2 regions of the Streptomyces durmitorensis genome follow, and region 2 is predicted to be linked to the other one. Evidence: riboswitches for the same ligand, from Rfam matches in the RefSeq annotation. Region 2 holds a riboswitch; the other holds the start of a gene.
The links. A riboswitch is a leader RNA that binds a small molecule or an ion and turns the genes downstream of it on or off. The one in region 2 is predicted to bind thiamine pyrophosphate.
Positions count from the first base shown of each region.

Region 1: another riboswitch for thiamine pyrophosphate. It lies ahead of thiM (hydroxyethylthiazole kinase); the one in region 2 lies ahead of thiO (glycine oxidase ThiO).

Region 1 covers NZ_CP097289.1:53,443-61,817, forward strand. Annotated here, with positions in the region: gene M4V62_RS00220 (dihydrofolate reductase family protein) at 72-665, shown strand; gene M4V62_RS00225 (NAD(P)/FAD-dependent oxidoreductase) at 1,007-2,041, opposite strand; gene M4V62_RS00230 (alpha/beta fold hydrolase) at 2,212-3,174, opposite strand; gene M4V62_RS00235 (TetR/AcrR family transcriptional regulator) at 3,263-3,853, shown strand; gene M4V62_RS43695 (Imm49 family immunity protein) at 4,142-4,585, opposite strand; TPP riboswitch at 4,591-4,716, shown strand; gene thiM (hydroxyethylthiazole kinase) at 4,764-5,540, shown strand; gene thiE (thiamine phosphate synthase) at 5,762-6,400, shown strand; gene thiD (bifunctional hydroxymethylpyrimidine kinase/phosphomethylpyrimidine kinase) at 6,397-7,221, shown strand; gene tenA (thiaminase II) at 7,227-7,916, shown strand; gene M4V62_RS00265 (purine-cytosine permease family protein) at 7,913-8,375, shown strand, end outside.
Region 2 covers NZ_CP097289.1:6,851,279-6,859,653, forward strand. Annotated here, with positions in the region: gene pknB (Stk1 family PASTA domain-containing Ser/Thr kinase) at 1-1,201, opposite strand, end outside; gene M4V62_RS30545 (thiazole synthase) at 1,293-2,087, opposite strand; gene thiS (sulfur carrier protein ThiS) at 2,094-2,312, opposite strand; gene thiO (glycine oxidase ThiO) at 2,309-3,505, opposite strand; TPP riboswitch at 3,503-3,615, opposite strand; gene M4V62_RS30560 (NAD(P)/FAD-dependent oxidoreductase) at 3,799-4,965, shown strand; gene M4V62_RS30565 (Rv2175c family DNA-binding protein) at 5,020-5,385, shown strand; gene thiE (thiamine phosphate synthase) at 5,472-6,122, shown strand; gene metF (methylenetetrahydrofolate reductase [NAD(P)H]) at 6,212-7,132, shown strand; gene M4V62_RS30580 (hypothetical protein) at 7,178-8,056, shown strand; gene M4V62_RS30585 (phytoene desaturase family protein) at 8,091-8,375, opposite strand, start outside.

The DNA of each region.
Region 1 (8,375 bases), 6.8 Mb from region 2:
CACTGCAAGTGCAGTACTATGTTCTCACCACTTCATACAGAGTACATCGGTTGACGTCACCAGGAGATCGCATGCGAAAGCTCGTGTACTACATCGCCGTAAGCCTCGACGGATGCATCGCGGGCCCCGACGGGGCCGACCCCACCAGCGGGCCGGACGCCTTCTGGCCCATCAGCGAGGACTATGTGCAGCACCTCGCCGCCGAATACCCGGAGACACTGCCTGGCCCTGCGCGGGACGCATTCGGGATCAGCGGGGAGGGCGCGCACTTCGACACCGTCCTCGAGGGGCGCCGGACGTATCAGAACGGCGTGGACGCCGGAATCGACAACGCCTACCCGCACTTGAGGCACCTCGTCTTCTCCCGGCCCCTCACCGAAGCGCCCGATCCCGCCATCGAGATCGTCTCCACGGACCCCGTGGCCAAGGTGCGCGAGCTCAAGCAGGAGGGCGGCAAGGGCATCTGGCTGTGCGGGGGCGGCGAGCTGGCCGGGGCACTCTACTCGGAGATCGACCAGCTGATCGTCAAGCTGGCGCCAATGACGGTCGGGTCGGGAACGCCGCTTTTCGGGCGGAAGACCTCGTTCGACCCGGCGTTCTTCACCCTGACCGACAGCAAGATCCTGGAGAGCGGCACCATCTTCCTCACGTATACGAAGAAGTAAGACGTGAAGACGTGAAGCATTGAGTCCCGGCGGACCATCCGACCGCGTCGCTCCGGTGAAGGAGGAGATCGGGCGGTTTCAGTGGTCTGTGTCCCTTTACGTCTGGCTGTCAGCTGCAGGCGCCGATGCCGCAGAGGCCGAAGTGACCCGCACCGGTTTCTACCCGAAGAAGGACCGCGGCGGCAGCGTTCGAGAAGGGCCGCGAGGGGCTTGAGGTCGCATCGTCCGCCGGGTGCTGGGAGCAGGCCCACAACAAATCCCGAAAGCAGGTTCGCGCTCGCGTCGAGCACGTGGGGTCGCTGAACTCCGACCTTCTTGATCAATTTCGTTGAGAAGTGATGTCAGTGGGCGTGCGGGCGGCACCGTCGTAGTTCGTGGGCTGGACTGCCGGTCACGAGTTCGTCCGCGATGAGTCGTCCGGCGGTGGGCGCCAGGGAGATGGCGGAGTGCATGGCGGCGACGTAGACGGATCGATCGTTCGTCACAAATCCAATAACGGGTCCGTGCTCGGGCATGGGGCGTTGGCCCGTGCGGTAGCCCAGCAGGCGGCACTGGTCGCTTCCTTGGAAGGTCGTCTTCAGCTGTTGGAGCGCGTCTTGCGCCTGCTCCAACGCTGCTGTGCCTTCAACGTGCGGCACGACCAGCAAGAGGTCACCGTCCCGTACCTCTCGGACCTCGAAATCCGGACTGGCCACGATGGTCCTGACCAGTCCAGGCGGTGCTGTGACCCGCGCAAGAGTGGCCGGGGAGGCAGCAATGGCCAGGTTGGCCGAGAGCGGTTCGCAGAGCTTGGGGACCCCTGTCCCGGCAGCGAGTACGACGGTTGTGGCGGCGTGGAGTCCGGTCGAGGTCAGCACTCCCCCGACGCGTCCGCCTGTCACCTGCAAGGAGTTGACCGCGGTGTTGTGGAGCACGGTTGCTCCGTGGGCGCCGGCTGCTACTACGAGTGCGTGGGTCAGGGCCGTTGGGTCGACGCCTGCGTCGTTCGGGGTGTGGATGGCCTGGTCAGGTGGGTGTCGGAGGTTGGGCTCCAGGGCTGCGATGTCGCTTCGTCCGATGCGGAACTGGCCTGGTCCCGGCCGTGAGTCCTGCGCCGGTGTGCCGGTCCAGGTCAGCGAGCCGGTCCGGCGGACGGCGATGTGGGGCAGTTCGTTCTCCAGGCGTCGGTAGTCCGCCAGGACGTGTTCGCGAAGGTCTTGTGCTCCGCCGGGCCAGTGGCCTCCCGCACCGCGTACCCAGGCGAAGGAGTCTCCGGTGACCCCGGTGGCCGGTGCAGGTCCTTGGTCAAGCAAAGTGACCGGGACGCCCCGACGTGCCAGGTGATAGGCCACTGAGGAGCCGACGATTCCCGCACCGACAACAACAACGGCTGACATGAGGTCCTCTTCGGTAGGCCAACGACTGTTCAGGCTGTGGCTGCAGCCGTAGAAGCACAGTCGGGCCGCTGCCGGCACAGTGCAACGGAATTTGCTGCGGGGGCACGGCTACTGGCTGATCCGCCGACGTCACCGGACCGACCAGCGCGTCGCGAACTGCGCGTCGCGAACTACTCGACACGCTCGTGATCGATGAACGCGGTCAACACGTCCACAGTTGCGTCGGGTTGCTCGTCGGGAATGAAGTGTCCGGCCTGTGGGATGAGGACGCCGGTCGCGTTCTCTGCCCACGGGCTGATGGAGGCGGCCATGTCGGGGATCGAGCCATGGGAGCTGGAGACTCCCAGGACCGGGACGGTCAAGTGCCCTCGTTCGAGAGCGTCATGATTCTTGCGTGCTGATTCCGCGGCGTCGCGGTAGTAGGCGAGAGACGCTGAAAGACCTCCCTCGGCCGCGATGGCGGCGGCGTAATGGTCGATCTCGGCGTCGTCGAAGGTGTTCGGGGACAGAGCCTTGACCTTCAAGAACCAGCCCACGTAGTCACGTTCGCGGCCGGCGAGCAGAGTCTCGGGCAGTTCGGGCACCAGGTGGAAGGCGAAGTGCCAGGTCTTCCAGGCCCGGTCGGGATCCGTCGGGATGGAGTCCGGGAGGGTGATTCCGGGAATGCCGGCGTCAAGCAGAGCGACGCCATGCAGGCGCTCTTCGTACTTCAGGGCCAGCGAGAAGGCGACCCAGGCGCCGATGTCGTGGGCGACGAGCCAGTACTTCGGCACGTTGAGCGCGGTCAGCGCGGCCTGGACACGCGAAGCGACGGTGTGCGTGTCGTAGCCCCCTTGAGGGCGGTCGGAGTGGCCCTGACCCGGCAGGTCGATCGCGATCACGTGAAATCGCTCGGCAAGGCCTGGCATCACCTCTCGCCAAGCCCACCAGGTCTGCGGGAATCCGGCGAGGAGCACGACAGTGGGCCCGGCCGGTTGGCCGCCTTCCACGGCGTGAAGTCGGATTCCTTCCGCATCGACCCAGCGGTGAGTGAAACCCGCAAGGTCGTGCAGCGGCAACCCGGGGACCGGGTTCTGGTCCTGGTCCTGGTCCTGGTCGCAGGAGCGTTTCGGGGCTATGGCGTCGTCAGTCATGTCCTGAGCCTACTGCATCTTGAACTGGTTAGTTCAAGATAGGATGGCAGAGCCACAACGGCTGGTCCAAGAGCGAGGTGCATGCGTGATGGCCGGGAAGAAGCAGTTCGACGTGGGCATCGCGCTCGACGCGGCGATGGTCCAGTTCTGGCGGGTCGGATACGCCGACACGTCTCTCGACGACCTCTCCAGGACGACCGGATTGAACCGCAGTTCCATCTACTCCTCGTTCGGCGACAAAGACTCGCTCTACCTGCGCTGCCTGGACCGCTACGCCGCGCGGTACGGAAACAGGTACGACCAGGCGCTTTCACGTGCGTCCGAGGAACCGCTCCAGGCGGTTCGGGCGTTCTTCGATGTCACCCTGCAGCGCATCGCCGACCCTGACGTACCTGATGGATGCCTGATCGCCCAGACCGCGATGGCGACACCGGTGCTCAGCCCCACCATCGCCGCACGCGCGGACGAAGCTCTAGGCCTTCAGCATGCGCGGCTGCGGACCGCTTTGAACGCCGCGCAGTTGGCCGAGGGCGATGCCGACGACTTCGCGGTTCACCTCACGGCGGTCAACCAATCGCTGGCCGTGATGAGCAGGGCCAGGGCGAGCCAGAAGCAGCTCCGCACGGTCATCGACATCAGCATGAGTGCGCTCTCACATGCCTTGCATGCCCGGAGCTAGCCCGCCGTTTCGCCTGGGTACGGCGGCTGCCGGGGCGGGACCGCCAGGAAACACCGGGCCGTCCTGGAGATGCGAATCAGGGCCCTGGGGCCTGAGCATCCCAAGACCGAAATCAGCCGACGACACCTGGCAGCGACCCTGGAATGTATAGCCAGTGACGGTCCGTCCTGACATGGTGACCCCGTCCAGCAACCGGTAGATCTCCAGGGCGGCTTCGCTCTCGACGCGGCTTCTCTCATGCAACACCGGGGCGCGCTGTCGGCTCGTTCGAAGGAGAGCTTTAGAGCTTCACTGTCGTTGCCGGCCTTTCGGAGCGCGCCAGCGCTCGACCGGGATCTCGCACAGCTGCGTCATCCGTTCCTGCTCGCGGCAGATGACAGCCGGCCAGCATGCCTCCAGCCAGGTGCCCGCATCCGCTGAAGGCCTCGGGCCGATGGCTCGCAGGTGCGCACCGTGCGGTCGATGACGCATTCCTGGGGCCGTACTCATCGGCGAAGGCGGCCGTGGCGGTCGCATTGAAGCGGGGCCAGGCCAGATCGGCCGTCGGCCGTCGGCAGTTGGCAGTTGGCAGTTGGCAGGCATAGCGGTCGGGCTCGGCGTGGCCGCCGTCGGCCTGACGCACCAGTCCGGCGGGCCCTGGTGGCCAAAGGATCCCCCCTCAGTTCCGCCAACAGATCCCTGTCGTTTCGTGAGGTACCCGAGTGCGAACTCCTGTTCCTGAAGGAGGTACATTGCGTAGCGACCACCGCGGGAGCTCGGGAGTAGCCGGGCTGAGAGGGCGGACGGGACTTGATCCCCTTTCCGCCGACCGCATGAACCTGGACCGGGTAATGCCGGCGTAGGAAGGGTGTTGACGATGGATACTGCCTCCGTACCTGCCCGGCACGGCACTGCCGTTTCCCGTGAAGCCGTGGCGGATGTGATCGCGTCCCTGCGGACCTCCGCACCCCTTGTGCACTGCCTGACCAACGTCGTGGTGTCGCAGTTCACCGCGAATGTGCTGCTCGCGGCGGGGGCTGCCCCGGCGATGGTGCACAGCGTGGAGGAGGCCGGAGCGCTGGCCCGGATGGCCGGGGGTGTCCTGGTCAACCTGGGAACGGTGACGTCCGTGACGGCGCCGGCGATGCGCGTCGCGGTCACCGAAGCGGCCGGGGCCGGGCGGCCGTGGGTGCTCGATCCGGTGGCGGTCGGCCCGCTGCCCTGGCGCACCGAGCTCGCCCACGAACTGCTGGAGAGCGCACCCCCAGCGGCCGTTCGCGGCAATGCTTCCGAGATCCTGGCACTGGACGGCGGCACGGGCGGGCGCGGCGTGGACAGCACGGACGCCCCCGAGGCGGCGCTGGCCGCGGCGGGCTCGCTGGCCCGGCGCTACGGCTGCGCGGTCGCGGTGAGCGGTCCACAGGACGTTCTCACGGACGGGACGCGAGTGGTGCGCCTGGCCAACGGGCATCCGCTGCTGGCCCTGGTGACGGGAACGGGCTGCTCACTCGGCGCCCTGGTGGCCGCCTGCACAGCCGTCACCGGCGACGCGCTGCTGGCTGCCACTGCCGCGACCGGCCTGCTCACCGTGGCCGCGGAGAACGCCGCCACCCGCTCCGCGGGGCCCGGCACGTTCGCGGTCGCCCTGATCGACGCGCTGTACGAGCTCAGCCCTGAGCGGCTCGCCGAGGCTCTCGACCTGCGCTGAGCATGCGCGTACTGCGGAGGTCCTGCGTGTGAGCAGTGGCCTGGACGCCACCCGCTGCACAGTGCCCGCCCTGGCGCCGTAGCACCGAGTCCGGCTGCCCTGTTCCCCATCTCGCCCCTGTGAACAACTCAAGTCCCTGCACCTCAGGGCCTGCCTTCCCCCGTACCTCCCGATGCGTTTCCCACGCCTTTCCCCGGCCGGGAGACCCCAAGGAGTAACCCGTGCGACCTCCTCTCGACCTGTCCCTGTATCTCGTGACCGACACCGGACTCTGCGGCCACCGCGGTGTCGCCCCTACCGTTGCAGCGGCCGTCAAGGGCGGCGTCACCGCCGTCCAGTTGCGCGATCCGGACGCGGACGCCCGCACGCTGTTCTCGCTCGGCCGGGTGATCCAGGCCGAACTCGCGGGCACTGGTGTCCCCTTGATCGTCAACGATCGCCTGGACGTGGCGGTCTGGTTGGACGCGGACGGCGTCCACCTCGGGCAGCGGGACGTCTCACCCGAGACCGCCCGGCGCCAGCTCGGTCACCATGCGTACATCGGCCTGTCCGTCAGCCGTCCCGAGCAGCTGGCGCACGTACCGGACACCGTCGACCACCTAGGTGTCGGTCCGGTTTTCCCGCAGTCCACCAAGCCAGACGCGGACGCCCCGCTCGGTCTGGGCGGCCTGGCCCAGATCGTCCGGGAGAGCCCGCTGCCCTGCGTGGCCATCGGCGGGATCGGCGTGTCCGAGGCCGCCGCGGTCATGGGAACGGGCGCGGCCGGGATCGCTGTCGTCAGCGCGGTCTGCGGGCAGCCCGACCCCGAGGCCGCAGCCCATTCCCTCGTTCGCACTCTGCGGCAGGAGATCCCCGCATGACCAGTCCACCCATCGCCCTCAGCATCGCCGCCAGCGACCCCTCCGGCGGCGCCGGGATACAAGCCGACTTGAAGGCGTTCTCCGCCAACGGCGCCTACGGAACAGCGGTTCTGACCGCCCTGACCGCACAGAACACTCAAGGTGTCACCGGCATCCATGCCGTCCCCCCGGCGTTCGTCACCGAGCAGCTCGACACTCTGTTCGCCGACGTCCCGGTGGACGCCGTCAAGATCGGAATGCTGGCCGACGCCGCCATCGCCACCGCCGTCGCAGAAGCCCTGGAGCGGCACCGCCCCCGGTACGTCGTCCTCGACCCCGTCATGGTCTCGACCAGCGGCCATCGCCTCCTCGAGGCCGATGCGGTGACGGTGCTGCGCGACCGTCTGCTGCCGCTCGCCGACCTCATCACCCCCAACCTCCCCGAGGCCGGCGACCTGCTGGGCACCGCCGCCGCGAAGAACCGCGCCGAAGCCATCGAGCAGGCCCACGCACTCCTCGATACCGGCGCCAGGCGCGTCCTCCTCAAGGGCGGCCACCACACACACGACGCCGAGTCCGTAGACATCCTCGTCGACGCCACGGACGCCTCCGACTCGGGCTTCACCGAGCTGTCCGCACCTCGCGTGAACACGCGCAACACCCATGGCACCGGCTGCACCCTCTCCGCCGCGATCGCCGCCCTGCGCCCGCAGCACGACGACTGGCACACCACCGTCAGTGCCGCAAAGGCGTACCTGACCGGGGCCCTGCGCGCGGCCGACACCCTGCACATCGGCCGCGGCCACGGACCCGTCCACCACTTCCACCAGTACTGGAGCTGAGCCCCATGACCACCACGTTCTGCGACGAGCTGTGGACGGCCACGGCCGAGATACGTGCGGCCATCGACAAGCTGCCGTTCGTCATCGCCCTCGGCGACGGCACTCTGGACCGGGAGAAGTTCGTCTACTACCTGGCCCAGGACGCCCACTACCTGCGCGGTTACGCCCGCGCGCTGGCCAGCGCCGCCGCGAAGGCGGACCGGCCGCAGGACATCGCGTTCTTCGCGAAGTCCGCCCACGACGCCGTGGTCGTCGAGAGCTCCCTGCACGAGAGCAACGTCGTCGACGTCGACGCCTGGACGCCCTCCCCCACCGGCACCGGATACACCTCCTACCTGCTCTCCGTGGCTCACACCCAGGGCTACCCGGAGCTGACCGCCGCGGTCCTGCCCTGCTTCTGGATCTACGCCGAGGTGGGCCGGGCGCTCCTCGAGCTGGCCGGCGACCTCACCACCCACCCCTACGGCGACTGGATCGGCACGTACGCCGACGAGGAGTTCGAAGCCGCCACCGAACACGCCCGGCAGATCGTCAACCGGCTTGCGGACCAGGCCGACCCGGCCACCCGCGCACGGATGCGTACGGCCTTCACCACCGCGTCCACCTGGGAGTGGATGTTCTGGGACGCCGCCTGGCGTATGGAGTCCTGGCCCGTCGGCGCCGCTCCCGTCCAGGTTTCGGAGCCCGCGAAGTGACGACCACCACCGAACCCACCACCCCGGGACCGGCCCCGGCGAACGAGGCGCCGCTCACCCTCGACCAGCCCACACCCAAGGTCCTGAGCGGCCTGGACCAAGGCACCTTCTGGGCCAACCTGGGCGTCAGCCTGCTCGGCTTCAGCGGCATGCTGGTCGTCCTCGACCCCCTTGGCACCGGCAGTCCGACCCTGTCGTTCGCAGCGGCCGTCACCGCGTCCGTCGTCGGCACCCTGATCGGCACCGTCGCCCTCGGCCTCGCCGCCATCACCGGGGCCCGCACCGGCGCGCCCTCGATGGTCCTGCTGCGCGGCCTGTTCGGCGCGAAGGCGTCCTACCTCCCCACCGTCCTCAACGTGCTGCAGATGGTCGGCTGGGCCGTCTTCGAGCTGGTGGTCATCTCGACCGGCCTGAAGATCCTGGCCCGCCAGGCCTTCGGCGACCCGGGACCCGGCTGGC
Region 2 (8,375 bases):
TCGCCAGGAGCGGCGGGACCTTCGTGAACTGGCCTGAGTTGATGTACCAGACGCCCGCGCCGAGCCCGAGGGCGAGCAGGACGGCGGCCACGACCACCATCACGCGGCGGCGCGGATCGGGGCCTCGCCTGCGGTCTGGGGCGGTCGGCGGCGCCGGCGGAGGCGTCTGAAGGATGCTCGTGCGGTTGAGCTGGTCCTGGCGGCTGTGCCGGTCCTGCTGGTTGTGGTCGCCGTCCGTGGGGAGCGGCAGCTGCACGGACCGCACCGCGCGCGGGATCACGCTCGTACGGTCGTCGGAGTTGTCGTGTCCGTGCTCCGTCGTGTGTGCCTGCGGCGGCACCGCGTCCAGCTGCTCCAGGGAGAGCGCGGCGCGCGCCTCCCTGGCCTGCCCGAGGAGCGCCACCGCGTCGTGCGGGCGGACGTCGGGGTTGCGGGCGGTGGCGGACGCGACCAGTTCGTCGAGCTCGACGGCGAGCCCCGGAACCACCGCCGACGGGGGCGGCACGTCCTCGTGGAGGTGTTGGTAGAGCACCTGGGCGGGCGACTCGCCGGAGTGCGGCTTGGCGCCGGTCAGCATTTCGTAGAGCACGACCCCGCACGCGTACACATCCACACGCGTGTCGGCCGTGCCGTGCTCTATCTGCTCGGGGGCGAGATAGGAGACCGTGCCCAGGACCGTGCCGGTCGTGTTCGTGACGGTGTCCACCGCGCGCACGAGCCCGAAGTCGGCGACCTTGACCCGGCCGTCATCCCCTATGAGGACGTTCTCCGGCTTCATGTCGCGGTGCACGAACCCGGCGCGGTGCGCGGCGCCGAGCGCGGCGAGGACCGGCTCCAGGATGTCGAGGGCCGCGCGCGGCTGCAGGGCGCCGCGCTCGTGGAGCACGTCACGCAGGGTGCAGCCGGCGATGTACTCCATCGCCAGATAGACGTACGCGCCGTCGGCGCCCTGGTCGTACACCCCCACCACGTTCGGGTGGGAGAGCCGGGCGATCGACTTCGCCTCGCGGATGAAGCGGTCGACGAAGGAGACATCGGCGGCGAGCGTCGGGTGCATCACCTTGAGCGCGAGCACGCGGTCGAGGCGGGTGTCCACGGCCCGGTAGACCGTGGCCATCCCGCCGACCGCGATCCGCCCGTCCACGCGATAGCGGCCGTCGAGCACCTGCCCGACGAGCGGGTCCTGAAGGGTCGTGTCCACGCAGGGAGTCTACGAGCCACCGCTGACACCGCTGCCCGCCCGGGCGGACTCGGGCCTCGACTGCAGCCGAGCTGTAACAGGCGCGGGACGCTCAGAACGCGGGCCGCTCCGGATCGAGCCGGGCCATGCCCTCCACGGGCGAGGACGCCTCGGCGAAGTGCCGCCGGGGAATCCGCCCGGCCCGGTACGCGAGGCGCCCCGCCTCGACCCCGTGCCGCATGCCCTCGGCCATGAGGACGGGCTCCTGCGCACGCGTCACGGCGGAGGCGAGCATCACACCCGCGCACCCCAGCTCCATGGCGAGCGTGGCGTCGGACGCCGTCCCCGCCCCGGCGTCCAGGATCACCGGCACGCCCGCGCGCTCGACGATCAGCTGGAAGTTGTGCGGGTTGCGGATGCCGAGCCCGGAGCCGATGGGGGAGCCGAGCGGCATGATCGCCGCGCAGCCCACGTCCTCCAGCTTCCGGGCCAGGACCGGGTCGTCGTTCGTGTACGGAAGGACCGTGAAGCCGTCGTCGACCAGGGTCTCGGCGGCGTCGATCAGCTCGATCGGGTCGGGGAGCAGCGTGCGCTCGTCCGCGATGACCTCCAGCTTGATCAGGTCGGTGCCGAGCGCCTCGCGCGCGAGGCGGGCGGTCAGGACGGCCTCGCCCGCGGTGAAGCAGCCCGCCGTGTTCGGCAGGACCCGGATGCCGAGCCGGTCGAGGACGGAGAGCACCGAGCCCTGCACCCCGGGGTCCAGGCGGCGCATCGCGACCGTCGTCAGCTCCGTACCGGAGGCGACGAGGGAGCGTTCGAGCACGTCCAGGCTCGGCGCACCGCCCGTACCCATGATCAGGCGGGAGGAAAGGGTGAGCCCGCCGATGACGAAGGGGTCGTCTGCCATGTCGGTTCAGCCTCCTTGGACGGCGGTGAGGACCTCGACGCGGTCCCCTTCGGTGAGCGGGGTGGTGGACCACTGGGTGCGCGGTACGACGGTTTCGTTGAGCGCGGCGGCGACCCCGGAGGGGGCCGCGGTGAGGGTGGCGACGAGGGCTTCGAGGGTGGTGCCCGCGGCCACATCGCGTGCTTCTCCGTTGACGGACACGGCGGTAACGGCTGGGAGAGTCATGCGGGCTGCTCCATGAAGCGCTGCGTGAGGGGGTCGCGGACGAAGCGCTCGGGGGTGAACCCCCGTGCCTCGTCGGGCAGTTCACCGGTGGTCAGGGCGTGCGCCATGACGTCGCCGGTGACGGGCGTCAGAAGGACGCCGTTGCGGTAGTGCCCGGTGGCCAGCTGGAGGCCGGGCAGGGCGGTCGGGCCGAGCAGCGGCGCGTTGTCGGGTGAGCCGGGGCGCAGGCCCGCGCGGGTCTCGGTCAGCGGCAGTTCCGTGATGCCGGGTACGAGCTCGTGGGCGTCCCGAAGCAGCTCGTACACGCCGCCCGCGGTGACCGTCGTGTCCCAGCCGAGCTCCTCACTGGTCGCGCCGACGACGAGCTCGCCGTTCTCGCGCGGCACGAGATAGACGTGGCTGCCGCGCACGACGGCGCGCACGGTGCGGCTCAGGAACGGCGCGTACCGCTCGGGCACCGTGAGCCGAAGCACCTGCCCCTTCACGGGGCGCACGGGCGGCAGCACGCCCTCAGGGACCCCGGCCAGGCGCCCGCTGAGGCTGCCCGCCGCGAGCACGGTCTGACCGGCGTCCAGGGCGGTGCCGTCGGCGAGGACGACTCCGGTGGCCCGGTCACCCGTGACCGTGAGGCGCTCCGCCCACACGCGGTGGAAGACGACGCCCGCCCGCTCACAGGCCACGAGGAGCGCCGCGGCGAGCCTGCGCGGGTCGACCTGGTGATCGCCGTCGACGCGAAGGCCGCCCCGGACACCCGGCGCGAGCATCGGTTCCAGGCGGCGGCACTCGCGCCCGCTCAGCCACTCCGAGGCGAGCCCCGACTGCTGCTGAAGGGCGTGCAGCTCCCGCAGGTGGGCGCGGTCGTCCGAGTCGAGGGCGACGGCGAGCGTGCCGCACGCGCGGTAGCCGAGATCCCGGCCGCTCGCCTCCGTCAGCTCGGCCGCGAAGTCGGGATAGCGCTGCGCGGAGGCCACATTCAGGGCGAGCAGCGTCTGCTCCCCGTAGTGCAGCTCGGTGACGGCGGCCAGCATGCCCGCGGCCACCTGCGCCGCGCCGCCGCCCGGCTCGGGGTCCACGACCGCCGTGGACAGGCCGCGCTGCGCCGCCCGCCAGGCCGTGACCAGGCCGATGATGCCGCCCCCGACGACCACGACGTCGGTCGTGCGGGTCGTACGGGGTGGTGTACGTGACTGCATGGGCGTCCAGCCCCTCCCTTCGCCGGCATGACCCGGATCAGGTTCGTACGGTCGGAGGCCGTCCAGCCTCCCTCTCAGCCCGGTGCGTCCGGGCTCCCGCGAGTGTTCTGCACGGCCACCCTAGCCCCTGGTGTCCGGCGGCAGTAGGGGAGCTGTCCGGGTATGGGCGGTGACGGTGTGTCAGAGATCTCCCCGTCGCACCCTGAGGCGCGCGTCGCCCGCAGTCCTACAGTGATCGGGTGAGTGAGCAGCGGAGGCACGAAGAGCGCCGGGTCGTCATCGTCGGCGCGGGGATGGCCGGGGTGCAGACCGCCGTGGCCCTGCGCGAGCAGGGGTTCGCCGGTGCGGTCACCCTGATCGGCGCGGAACCCCACCAGCCCTACGACAGGCCACCGCTGTCCAAGGCCGTGCTGCTCGGCAAGGCGGAGGGCTCCGCCTTCGACATCGACTTCGAGGCGCTCGGCATCGAGCTGAGCCTGGGCCACGAGGTCACCGGCGTGCGCCCCGACGACCACGAGCTGGACACCGAGCGGGGCCCCGTCCCGTACGACGCCCTTGTCATCGCCACCGGCGCCCAGCCGATCCTGCTGCCCGGCGCCTCCGGAGTCCCCGGCGTCCATCTGCTGCGCACCCTCGACGACGCCGAGCGGCTGCGGCCCGTGCTCGCCGAGCAGCACCGCATCGTGGTCGTCGGCGCGGGCTGGATCGGCGCCGAGTTCGCGACCGCCGCACGCGAGGCGGGCTGCTCCGTCACCGTCGTCGAAGCCGCCGAGCGGCCGCTCGCGGGGGCCCTTCCCGCAGAGGTCGCGGCGCCGATGACGTCCTGGTACGCCGATTCCGGAGCCGAACTGCGCACCCACGCGCGCGTGGAGCGCGTCGAGCCCGGCAGCGTCCTCCTGGACGACGGCACCCGGCTGCCCGCGGACGCGGTCGTCGTCGGCATCGGCGCACGCCCCGCCACGGACTGGCTCGCGGGCTCCGGCATCACCCTGGGCGCCCACCGGGAGATCCTGGCCGACGACCACCTTCGGACGTCGCAGCCCGACGTCTACGCGGTCGGCGACTGCTCGTCCTTCCCTTCGGGAAGGTATGGCGAGCGCCTCCTCGTGCACCACTGGGACAACGCCCTCCAGGGCCCGCGCACGGTGGCGGCGAACATCATCGGCGAGACCCCTTCGGCGTACGACCCCGTCCCGTACTTCTGGTCCGAGCAGTTCGGCCGCTTCGTCCAGTACGCCGGTCACCACGCGACCGCCGACGAGCTGGTGTGGCGCGGCGATTCCTCGGGTGCGGCCTGGACCGTGTGCTGGCTCCGAGGGGGCGTCCTGGTCGCCGTGCTCGCGGTGGGCCGCCCCAGGGACCTGGCGCAGGGCCGCAAGCTGATCGAGGCGGGCGCCCGGCTCTCCCCCGACCTGGCGTCGGACCCCGCGCTGCCGCTGAAGAAGACCGTGCTGCCGTGACCGGAGGGACCCGCTGCCCGGCCGCTGTCGGCGCCCGGAGATACGCTTGGCCCCGTGACCGAGATTGACGCAAAGACTGATGCTCTCGTCCCCGAGTGGCTCCACCTCCCCGACATCGCAGAAATGCTCGACGTCGAGGTGACGCGTGTGCGCCAGCTGGTCAAGGAGGGCCAGCTGATCGCCGTGCGCCGTGGTGAGAACCGCGCGCTCGCGGTGCCGGCCGCCTTCATCGACGGCGACAAGATCGTCAAGGGCCTCACCGGCACCCTGACGCTCCTGCGGGACGACGGCTTCTCCGACGAAGAAATGCTGGAGTGGCTCTTCACTCCCGACCCCACCCTGCCCGGCACCCCCGCGCAGGCTCTGAGCGAGAATCGCGGCACGGAGGTGAAGCGTCGCGCCCAGGCGCTCGCCGTCTGACCGACACGGAAAACCGTTGCGTACGGGCCGCGCGTCCCCCGTGGACACGCGGCCCGTGGGCCACCGACAACCCGGGGGACATCTCCATGGCCACCAAGCCTGCCCGCGAGCAGCTCGCGGACGCCCGCCTCTATCTGTGCGTGGACGCCCGCAAGCGCCAGGGAGACCTCCCCGAGTTCCTCGACGCCGTCCTCGGCGGCGGTGTCGACATCGTGCAGCTGCGGGACAAGGGCATGGAGGCAGCCGAGGAGCTCGAACACCTCCAGGTCTTCGCCGACGCCGCCCGCAGGCACGGCAAGCTCCTCGCGGTGAACGACCGCGCGGACGTCGCGCACGCCATCGGCGCCGACGTGCTGCACCTGGGCCAGGGCGACCTGCCGGTGCCCGCGGCCCGCGGGATTCTGGGCGAGGATGTCCTCATCGGCCGCTCTACGCACGCCGACGCCGAGGCCGCCGCCGCGGCGACGCAGGACGGCGTGGACTACTTCTGCACGGGACCCTGCTGGCCGACCCCCACGAAGCCGGGCCGGCACGCTCCGGGGCTCGACCTCGTCCGGTACACGGCCTCGCTCGGCACGGACCGCCCGTGGTTCGCCATCGGCGGCATCGACGCGGGCAACCTCGACGAGGTGCTCGAAGCGGGCGCCCGCCGCGTCGTCGTCGTGCGGGCGATCACCGAGGCGGACGATCCGGCAGCCGCGGCGGCCGACTTCGCGAAGCGGCTGCGTTCGGCCTGATCGGCGATCTTCGGCCAACCTTCGGGGGCGGTGTCCGCAGGTTGGACGGAGATTGGCCGGTAGCGGTGCCCCGTAGCTAACCTGCCCGTATGGCCCTAGGCACTGCTTCCACCAGATCTGATCGCGCACGCACCGTGCGTGACATGCTCGCGACCGGCAAGACGACGTATTCGTTCGAGTTCTCGGCGCCGAAGACCCCGAAGGGCGAGCGGAACCTGTGGAACGCCCTGCGCAGGGTCGAGGCGGTGGCCCCCAGCTTCGTCTCCGTGACGTACGGAGCGGGCGGCTCGACGCGTGCGGGCACGGTCAAGGAGACGGAGCAGATCGTCGCCGACTCGACGCTCACGCCGGTCGCGCACCTGACCGCGGTCGACCACTCCGTGGCCGAACTGCGCAACATCATCGGGCAGTACGCGGACGCAGGCATCAGGAACATGCTCGCGGTCCGCGGCGACCCGCCCGGCGACCCCCTCGCCGACTGGGTCAAGCACCCCAAGGGCCTTGAGTACGCCGCCGAACTGGTCCAGCTGATCAAGGAGTCGGGCGACTTCTGCGTGGGCGTCGCGGCCTTCCCGGCGATGCATCCGCGGTCGGCCGACTGGGACACCGACGTCCGGCACTTCGTCGACAAGTGCCGCGCCGGCGCCGACTACGCGATCACACAGATGTTCTTCCACCCGGAGGAGTATCTGCGCCTGCGCGACCGGGTCGAGGCCGCGGGCTGTTCGACGCCGATCATCCCGGAGATCATGCCGGTGACGAACGTGCGCATGCTGGAGCGGCTGCCCCAGCTCAGCAACGCTTCCTTCCCGCCCGCGCTCAAAGAGCGCATCCTCACAGCCAAAGACGATCCGGCGGCTGTACGCTCCATTGGCATCGAGTTCGCGACGGAGTTCTGCGCGCGGTTGCTGGCCGAGGGTGTCCCGGGACTGCACTTCATCACGCTCAACAACTCCACGGCGACTCTGGAAATCTACGAGAATCTGGGCCTGCATCACCCGCAGGCCTGACCGGCCGTACCCCTGGGGGCGGCGGCCGCGGGGAGAGGGGCGTACATGGGCTGGACGGTCCTCTACATCGCGTTCGGATGCGTCGCGCTGTGGCTGTTGGGCGAGGTGCTGCTGCAGTACAAGGCGCGGCTGCGCTGGCGGCTGCTCGCCTTCGGCGGCTTCCTCGGCGTGGTCATCGGCGTGCTGCTGCCGTCGGTGGTCGTCATCGGGATCGGCGCGATCGCCTTCGCCACGGGACAGACGTACGTGACGCTGTCCTTCCGGCGCGGCTTCTCCACCGGCTGGGCGCTCGGCGGCCAGCCCGGTCTGAGCAAGCGCCGCAAGACGACGCAGCGGGGCGCGGTGGCCCAGGACCCGACGCTCCAGGTCTCCGACCTCGAGTACGAGCAGGCGGGCCCGGCAGGACCGCCGCCCGAGACCGCTCCCGGCACCGGGGTCTACGCGCCGGAGCCGCTGCCCGACGACACCGGGCAGTACGGCATCTACAGCGACACGGCGTACGACCAGCAGCAGTCCGCCACCGCGGACAGCGGCTACGGCTACGACACGTACGCCGCCGCGGGCTATGACCCCCAGCAGCCGTACGCGTACGGCGAGACGGGCCAGCAGCAGTACGCCGCGTACTCCGACCCGTACATCGGGACGCAGACGTACGGCGGCCAGCAGAGCTACGACACGTACGGCGACCAGCAGCAGTACGCCCCCTATCCCGCCGCTCCTGCCGCCGATCCGTACGGCACCGGGGCGGGGACGTACAACGAGACGCCGCCCGGCGGGGTCTGGGTGCCCCAGCAGCGCAGCGTCGAGGCCCCCTACGGCCAGTACGGCGGCGAACTACCGCCGGAGCAGCCGTATCCCTATCAGGGCGACCAGTCCCAGGGGAACGGTTACGACGCGGGGTACGACGAGCAGTACCGGTACTGATCAGCGGGAGCGTCGGCTCGCTGCGAGCCCCGGTTCACTGCGAGCCCCGGAAGTCCGGTCCCTCCACGATCAGTCCGGCCACCAGCGTGCCCGACATGCCCGCGTGCGGAAGCCCGCCGCCCGGGTGCGCCCAGCCGCCGGCCGCGAAGAGCCCCGGCAGACGCGTGCTGTTGGCCGGGTGCAGCAGCCGGCCGTCGCCCGCCGCGAGGGACGGGGGCGGGACCGCGCCGCCGTCGGCGCCGGTGGCCTGCGCGATGTCGGCGGGGGTACGGACCTCGTGCCACAGCAGGCGCTCCCGCAGTCCGGGCAGCACGGCATC